2 regions of the Streptomyces sp. NPDC012637 genome follow, and region 1 is predicted to be linked to the other one. Evidence: riboswitches for the same ligand, from Rfam matches in the RefSeq annotation. Region 1 holds a riboswitch; the other holds the start of a gene.
What was found. Region 1 has a riboswitch for cyclic di-AMP ahead of ACFY8W_RS06185 (peptidoglycan DD-metalloendopeptidase family protein). Riboswitches for the same ligand answer to the same signal wherever they lie in the genome.
Positions count from the first base shown of each region.

Region 2: another riboswitch for cyclic di-AMP. It lies ahead of ACFY8W_RS20360 (peptidoglycan DD-metalloendopeptidase family protein); the one in region 1 lies ahead of ACFY8W_RS06185 (peptidoglycan DD-metalloendopeptidase family protein).

Region 1 is NZ_JBIBDS010000001.1:1,366,409-1,369,607, reverse strand. Features, by position in the region: gene ACFY8W_RS06200 (helix-turn-helix domain-containing protein) at 1-130, shown strand, start outside; gene ACFY8W_RS06195 (DUF6126 family protein) at 150-305, shown strand; gene ACFY8W_RS06190 (tyrosine-protein phosphatase) at 324-1,121, opposite strand; cyclic di-AMP (ydaO/yuaA leader) riboswitch at 1,495-1,647, shown strand; gene ACFY8W_RS06185 (peptidoglycan DD-metalloendopeptidase family protein) at 1,652-2,617, shown strand; gene ACFY8W_RS06180 (GDSL-type esterase/lipase family protein) at 2,794-3,199, shown strand, end outside.
Region 2 is NZ_JBIBDS010000004.1:714,004-717,202, reverse strand. Features, by position in the region: gene ACFY8W_RS20365 (aldo/keto reductase) at 1-450, opposite strand, end outside; gene ACFY8W_RS20360 (peptidoglycan DD-metalloendopeptidase family protein) at 518-1,615, opposite strand; cyclic di-AMP (ydaO/yuaA leader) riboswitch at 1,627-1,791, opposite strand; gene ACFY8W_RS20355 (SpoIIE family protein phosphatase) at 1,994-3,199, opposite strand, start outside.

The sequences.
Region 1 (3,199 bases):
CGACTCGCTCACCCCGCACCGCATCGGCGCCGCCACCCGCGGCGGCGCCGAGCTGCTGTTCGTCCACACGCTGCTGCAGAGCCCCGCCGCCGAACTGTGCCTCGGCGACGGCACTCCGCACCGCCGCTGACCCCCCCGAGAGGATCGACATGTCCGAGAAGTCCGCACCGGTCACCGGCGAGGAGCGCGGTGGCGGCAAGTTCCCGAAGGGCCTGGTGCTCCGGCTCTTCGCCTACCTGGTCGCCGGCCACCTCTTCGCCGCGTTCCTCTACCTGCTGTTCGCCATGGGCGCGCAGAACCAGTAGGGGAACCTCCTCAGGGGCCTACGCGCCGGTGAGCAGCCGCTCGCGCAGCCGCTCTCGGGTCTCCGGGGCGAGCCGCAGCCCCTCCGTCAGATAGGCGTCGACCGAGCCCCAGGTCGCCCCGATGGCGTCGAAGGCGGCCCGCAGGTACTCCACCCGCGCATCGAAGAGCGGGCTCAGCAGCTCCATCACCTCGGGCGACATGGCGTCCGGGGCGGTGGAGCTGCGCTGCACCTTGTAGCGGCGGTGCGGGGCGTTGGACTTCAGGTAGTCCTCCTCGATCGCCTCGCGCTCCACGCCGACCGCGAGCAGCGAGATCGCGATGGCCAGACCGGCCCGGTCCTTGCCGGCCGCGCAGTGCATCAGGGCGGGGACGCTGTCCTCGGCCATGGCGTGCAGGATCCGGCTGTGCTCCGCGGTCTTCCCGACGATCATCTTCCGGTACGAATCGGACATCCGGGCAGCGGCCTTGCCCTCGCCGAGCAGCTCGCGCAGCTGGGCCACGTCCCCGCTGCGGACCAGTTTCCAGAACTCCTTGCCGTCGGCCGGGTCGCTCAGGGGTATGTTCACGTTCCGCACGCCGGGAAGATCGACGTCCGGGCCCTCGACGTTCCGGTCGGCCTCGTTGCGGAAGTCGAAGACGGTGTGGAGGTCCAGGGTGGCGAGGAACTGCGCGTCCTCGGTCGTGGCGTGCGCCAGGTGGCCGCTGCGGAAGAGCCGCCCGGGACGCACGGACAGGCCGTCCACGGTCGGCAGTCCGCCCAGGTCGCGGAAGTTGCGTACGCCGGTGAGTTCGGGCTCGGTCGTCGCTTGCGTCACGGTTGCTCCTGCTCTCGAGATCGGTTCCTGGGGCAATCATCATGGCTGGAACGCTCCGCACACACCCCATCGGGATGGAATGGGCGATCTGTCCCAATTGACTGATTGGACATAAGGCGCCCTGGTTGTAGGGGAGATGGGTGCCGGGGCGTGAGCAGCGTCTCACCCGTGACGGACCGTGGCTGATCGTCTTTCCCAAATTCCCTTGGGCAAAGGGAAATCGAGGGACCGTCATCCACGGAGGGTGACCGGAATTCCGGCCGCAATTCACACGGCAATCGAATTCATGGAACCCCTGGGTTGTTCCCGTCGTCCTCGCTCGTCTAGCGTCGCGCTCACTCCGGACGGACCGCCTAATCCTGCCGCCGACCGGAATCCGCACCCACCCGTACACGGCAGGAGCGGGGGACCCAGGTATGACGCCGACCCCTCGAAAGGACGGCTCGGGGTGAAGCCGCGCGACCACGCGGCCGGACATCTCCAGTCCGAACCCGACAGCTCACCTCGCAGGCGACGGAGAGGAATTCGCCATGCCCGCGAAGGGTAAGCACCGCCGTCCCAAGGTCAACCCGATCACCCGCGGGTTCGTGGCCGCCGGCGCCGGAGGCGCCGTCGTCGCCCTCCCGCTGATCGGTGCCACCGGCGCTCACGCCGCCGAGCAGAACGCCCCCGCGTCCCCGCAGCAGGCCGTCGCCGCCGCTGCCCCGGCCGCCGCGACCCCCGCCAAGGCCCCGGCCAAGGCGAAGACGTACACCGTCGTGCGCGGCGACTACCTGTCGAAGATCGCCACCGAGCACCACCTGGCCGGCGGCTGGCAGAAGCTCTACCGCGACAACCGCCAGGTCGTCGGCGAGAACCCCTCGCTGATCCTCCCCGGCATGAAGCTCACCCTCGGCGCCAAGAACACCGCCAAGGCGACGCCCGCGCCCAAGGCCGCCGCGCCCAAGAGCTCCGCCAAGAACGGTGACGACGCGCCCGCCCGCGCCTCCCGCGGCAGCGAGCGCGCCTCGGCCCCGGCCGTCGCCTCCTCGGACTCGGCCTCCTCCTCGTCCTCGTCCGCCGGCTCCTCGTCGGCCGGCGCGGCCAGCTCCTCCGGCTGGGTCGCCCCCGTCGGCGGCGGCATCTCCACCCCGTACCGGGCCTCCGGCTCGATGTGGTCCTCCGGCTACCACACCGGTGTCGACTTCATCGCCTCCTCCGGCACCTCCGTCCGCGCGGTCGGCCCCGGCACCGTCCACTCCGCCGGCTGGAGCGGCGCCTACGGCAACGAGGTCGTCATCCAGCACGCCGACGGCACGTACTCCCAGTACGCCCACCTCTCCTCGCTGTCCGTCTCCGCCGGCCAGTCCGTGAGCGGCGGCCAGCAGATCGGTCTCTCCGGTTCGACCGGCAACTCCACCGGACCGCACCTCCACTTCGAGATCCGCACCGGCCCGGGCTACGGCTCCGACATCGACCCGCTGGCCTACCTCCGCCAGCACGGCGTGGGCATCTGACCTCACGTCAGCACCCCGTCGTCACGGGCGGCGGCACTCCGGAGGCCCGGCACACCAGTGCCGGGCCTCCGGCGTATTCCGGCTTGGTGGAATCTTTATCGGTGGCATATGTCACCCACCGTCAACCCCTCCTTACGGTCGCGTAGGTCACATCCCGAGGGGAAGGATGTGCTCCCGTGGCAGACGATTCGAGATCAACAGACAAGAACGCATTCGGGTCGTACGCGGCGATCGGTGACAGCTTCACCGAAGGCGTCGGAGACCCCGGGCCCGACGGGACCTTCGTCGGCTGGGCGGACCGGTTCGCGGTCCTGCTGGCCGACGAACTGCCGGAGCACGAGGACTTCCGGTACGCCAATCTCGCCGTACGGGGGCGCCTACTCGACCAGATCGTCGTGGAACAGGTCCCGCGGGCGAAGGAACTCGCCCCGGACCTCGTGACCTTCTGCGCGGGCGGAAACGACATCATCCGCCCCGGCACCGACCCCGACGACGTCGCCGAGCGCTTCGAGCGCGCGGTGGCCGACCTCACCTCCGCCGTCGGCACCGTCATGGTGACCACCGGCTTCGACACCCGCGACG
Region 2 (3,199 bases), on a different contig from region 1:
CCGCACCTTGCCGTCCTTCACCAGCTGGTCGAGGGCGGTGACGATCTCCTCCACCGGGACCGACTCGTCGTCGAAGTGCGTGTAGTAGAGGTCGATGTGGTCGGTGCCGAGGCGGCGCAGCGACTCCTCGGCGGCGGCCTTGATGGTGGTGGCGCTCAGGCCCTTGTACTGCGGGTGCGAGCCGACCTTGGTGGCGACGAGGATGTCGGAGCGGTTGCCGCGGGAGGCGAGCCAGCGGCCGATGACGGTCTCGGACTCGCCGCCCTCGTTGCCCTCGGCCCAGGCCGAGTAGACGTCGGCGGTGTCGACGAAGTTGCCGCCGGCGGCGGCGTAGGCGTCGAGGACGGCGAAGGACTGCGCCTCGTCGGCGCTCCAGCCGAAGACGTTGCCGCCCAGGGCGAGCGGGAAGACGTGCAGGTCGGAGGTGCCCAGCTGGCGAAGAGAAGTCATGGGTCGATCAACCTCCCGCACCACCGGGCGTATTCCGGCGGTGCGGCAGGATCCGCGGTTGCGCAGGTCAGACGCTCAGGCCCTTGGAGTTCAGCCACGCCGCCGGGTCGATGCCGTCGCCGGACGGGGTGTGCACCTCGAGGTGGAGGTGCGGGCCGGTGACGTTGCCGGTGGCGCCGACACGGCCGATGGTCTCGCCGGTGCCGACGGACTGGCCGGCGCCGACGGTCATCGACGAGAGGTGGCAGTACCAGACCTCGGTGCCGTCCTCCAGCTCCAGGACGATGCGGTAGCCGTACGCGCCGGACCAGCCGGCGGACTGCACGGTGCCGCCGTGGACGGCCTTGACCGGGGTGCCGGTGGGAGCGGCGAAGTCCAGGCCGGTGTGGTAGCCGGAGGACCACATCGAGCCGGCCTGGCCGTAGGTCGAGGTGATCGTGTACGAGGAGGTCGGCAGCGCGTAGCTGGCGGCGAGCTGGGCGAGGCGCTCGGCCTCGGCCTTCGCCGCGGCCTCCTCCTCGGCCTTCTTCTTCGCCTCGGCGGCCGCCTGCTCCGCCGCGTCGGCCTTGGCCTCGGCCTCCGCCGCCGCCTTCTCGGCCGCGGCCTTCTCCGCCGCCTCCTTGGCCGCGGCGTCCGCGGCGGCCTGCTGCTGCTCGGCCTGCTGGAGGATGCGGGCGCGCAGCGCCTCGCCGGCGTCGGTCGACGTCCTGGTCCCGGCCCGGGTGTCCGCGCCGTCGGTGCCGGCGCCCTCGTTCGCGGCGGTGGTGTAGGTGAGCGCGGTGAGCGGCTGGGCGTTGTTGCCGGCGCTGTCCGCGATGCCCTTGCTCTCGGCGTCCGAGCCGATCAGGTCGCCGACGCCCGGCAGTTCGGAGGCGTCGGGCAGGTCGAGGTCCGGCAGCGCTATCGAGACCGGAGGCTTCTGCTGGGCGGTGGCCAGGCCGCCCGCGCCGACGGCGGCGATGACGCCGACACCGAGCACGGTGGAGGAACGGGCGAAGTTGGAGCGCTGCTTGACGACGCGGTGGCGTCCGCCGGAGCGGTTCCGGTCCCGCAGGGAGTCCTCGGTGGGGTTCCACTCCTCCGCGGCCCCGTCCAGGGCGCCCGCCGCGCCGGGGGCGTCGTAGGAGGCGAAGGGGGCTTGCGGAGCCGGGGTGTTGGACGCCACGGAGGCGCTCTCCTTTCCTTCCTTCTCGCCTACCGGGTTAGCTGACGGGTTCGGAGCAGGAAGGTCTCCTACGGGCTGTGCCGCACGGTCGCACGAGGCGGACGAGTGCGGTGGGGCCCGATTCACCCCAAGTGGTGGTTCCCCGGTTCCCTTGCGGGATTCGGCGCGCGCGCACGGTGCCGTCTCTTGCGACGGCTGTGACGACCGCGCTGCGTTATCGAACGTTAATAGACTCGACCACCCGATTCCAAGCTGTTCCCCTTGATCATTAGCTGAATTGGGAGGGCATCGCCCGATTTGACCCCCACTCAGAAAAGCGTCAGGAGCAAACTCCGGAACTGACGTTACGTCAATTGTTATCGGAGGGACACCTGTCGACTACGGCCGGTCACCGTCCGCCCGAGGTCGCGACGAGAGGGCCTCCGGATGCTGCGGCCCGGCCCCGTCCGGCGGCACCACCGGCATCGTCCGCCGCCGCTCCGGCTGCCCCGCCGCCCGGCGGCTCACCGCCAGCAGCGCCATGTCGTCCGTCGTACCCCCGTCCGTGTGCCGGCGCACGTCCGCCACCAGCGCGTCGAGCAGCTCCTCGGGCCCCGGGAAGATCCGCCCCGCGAGGCGCGCCCCCGGCTCGTAGAACACCCCCGCCGAGTCCCGCGCCTCCGAGAGACCATCCGTGTAGAACAGCAGCGTCGCGCCCTGCGGATACGGCGTCACGTCCGCCCGGTCCGGCCACACGCCCAGGTCCCCCATGCCCAGCGGCAGCGCGGCCTCGCTCGGCCGCAGCAGCTCGACACCGCCGTCCGCGTGCAGGAGCAGCGGCTCGGGATGCCCCCGGTTGACCACCCGTACGACCCGGTCGCCGCCCGGGATCTCGGCCAGCACCGCCGTCGTGAAGCCCTCGAAGGCGTCGAGACCCGCCCGCCGCGCGCCCTCCCGGGCCAGCGCCCGCTCCAGGCGCGCCGCCACGCCCTCCAGCGTCGACTCCTGCTCGGCCGCCTCCCGGAAGGCGCCGATGACCACCGCCACCGCCTCCACCGCGTCGAGGCCCTTGCCCCGCACGTCGCCCACCACCATCCGCACCCCGTGCGGGGTGTCCTGCACCGCGAACAGGTCGCCGCCGATGAACGCGTCCGCCTGGGCCGCCACGTACCGCGCCGCGATCTGGAGGCCGCCGATCCGCTCGGCGGGCGTGGGCAGCACCGCCTTCTGCGCCGTCTCGGCGATCACCCTCGCCGAGGCGAGCCGTTCCCCGCTGCGCCGCACCACCCGGTTGATCAGCACGGCGAGCGCCGAGACCGTGACGACCGTCAGCGTCTCCGTCAGCGCCGGGATCCTGTCCGCGGTCCCGTTGTAGAGGTGCAGCCCGATGCTCGCGAGGACCGCGGCGAGCCCCGTGACCAGCGTCGTCAGCATGGAGAAGAACGGGGCCGCGATCAGCGGCGCCGCCGAGTACAGCGGCGCCGCCGTGTAGGTCGGCGGCGTGGACAGGTCGTACGCCACGCCGCCGAGGATCAGCAGCGGAGGCAGGGCCCGCAGGAAGCGCCGGGCACCGCGGTACGGGCCCGCGCCGCCGCCCGGGACCTC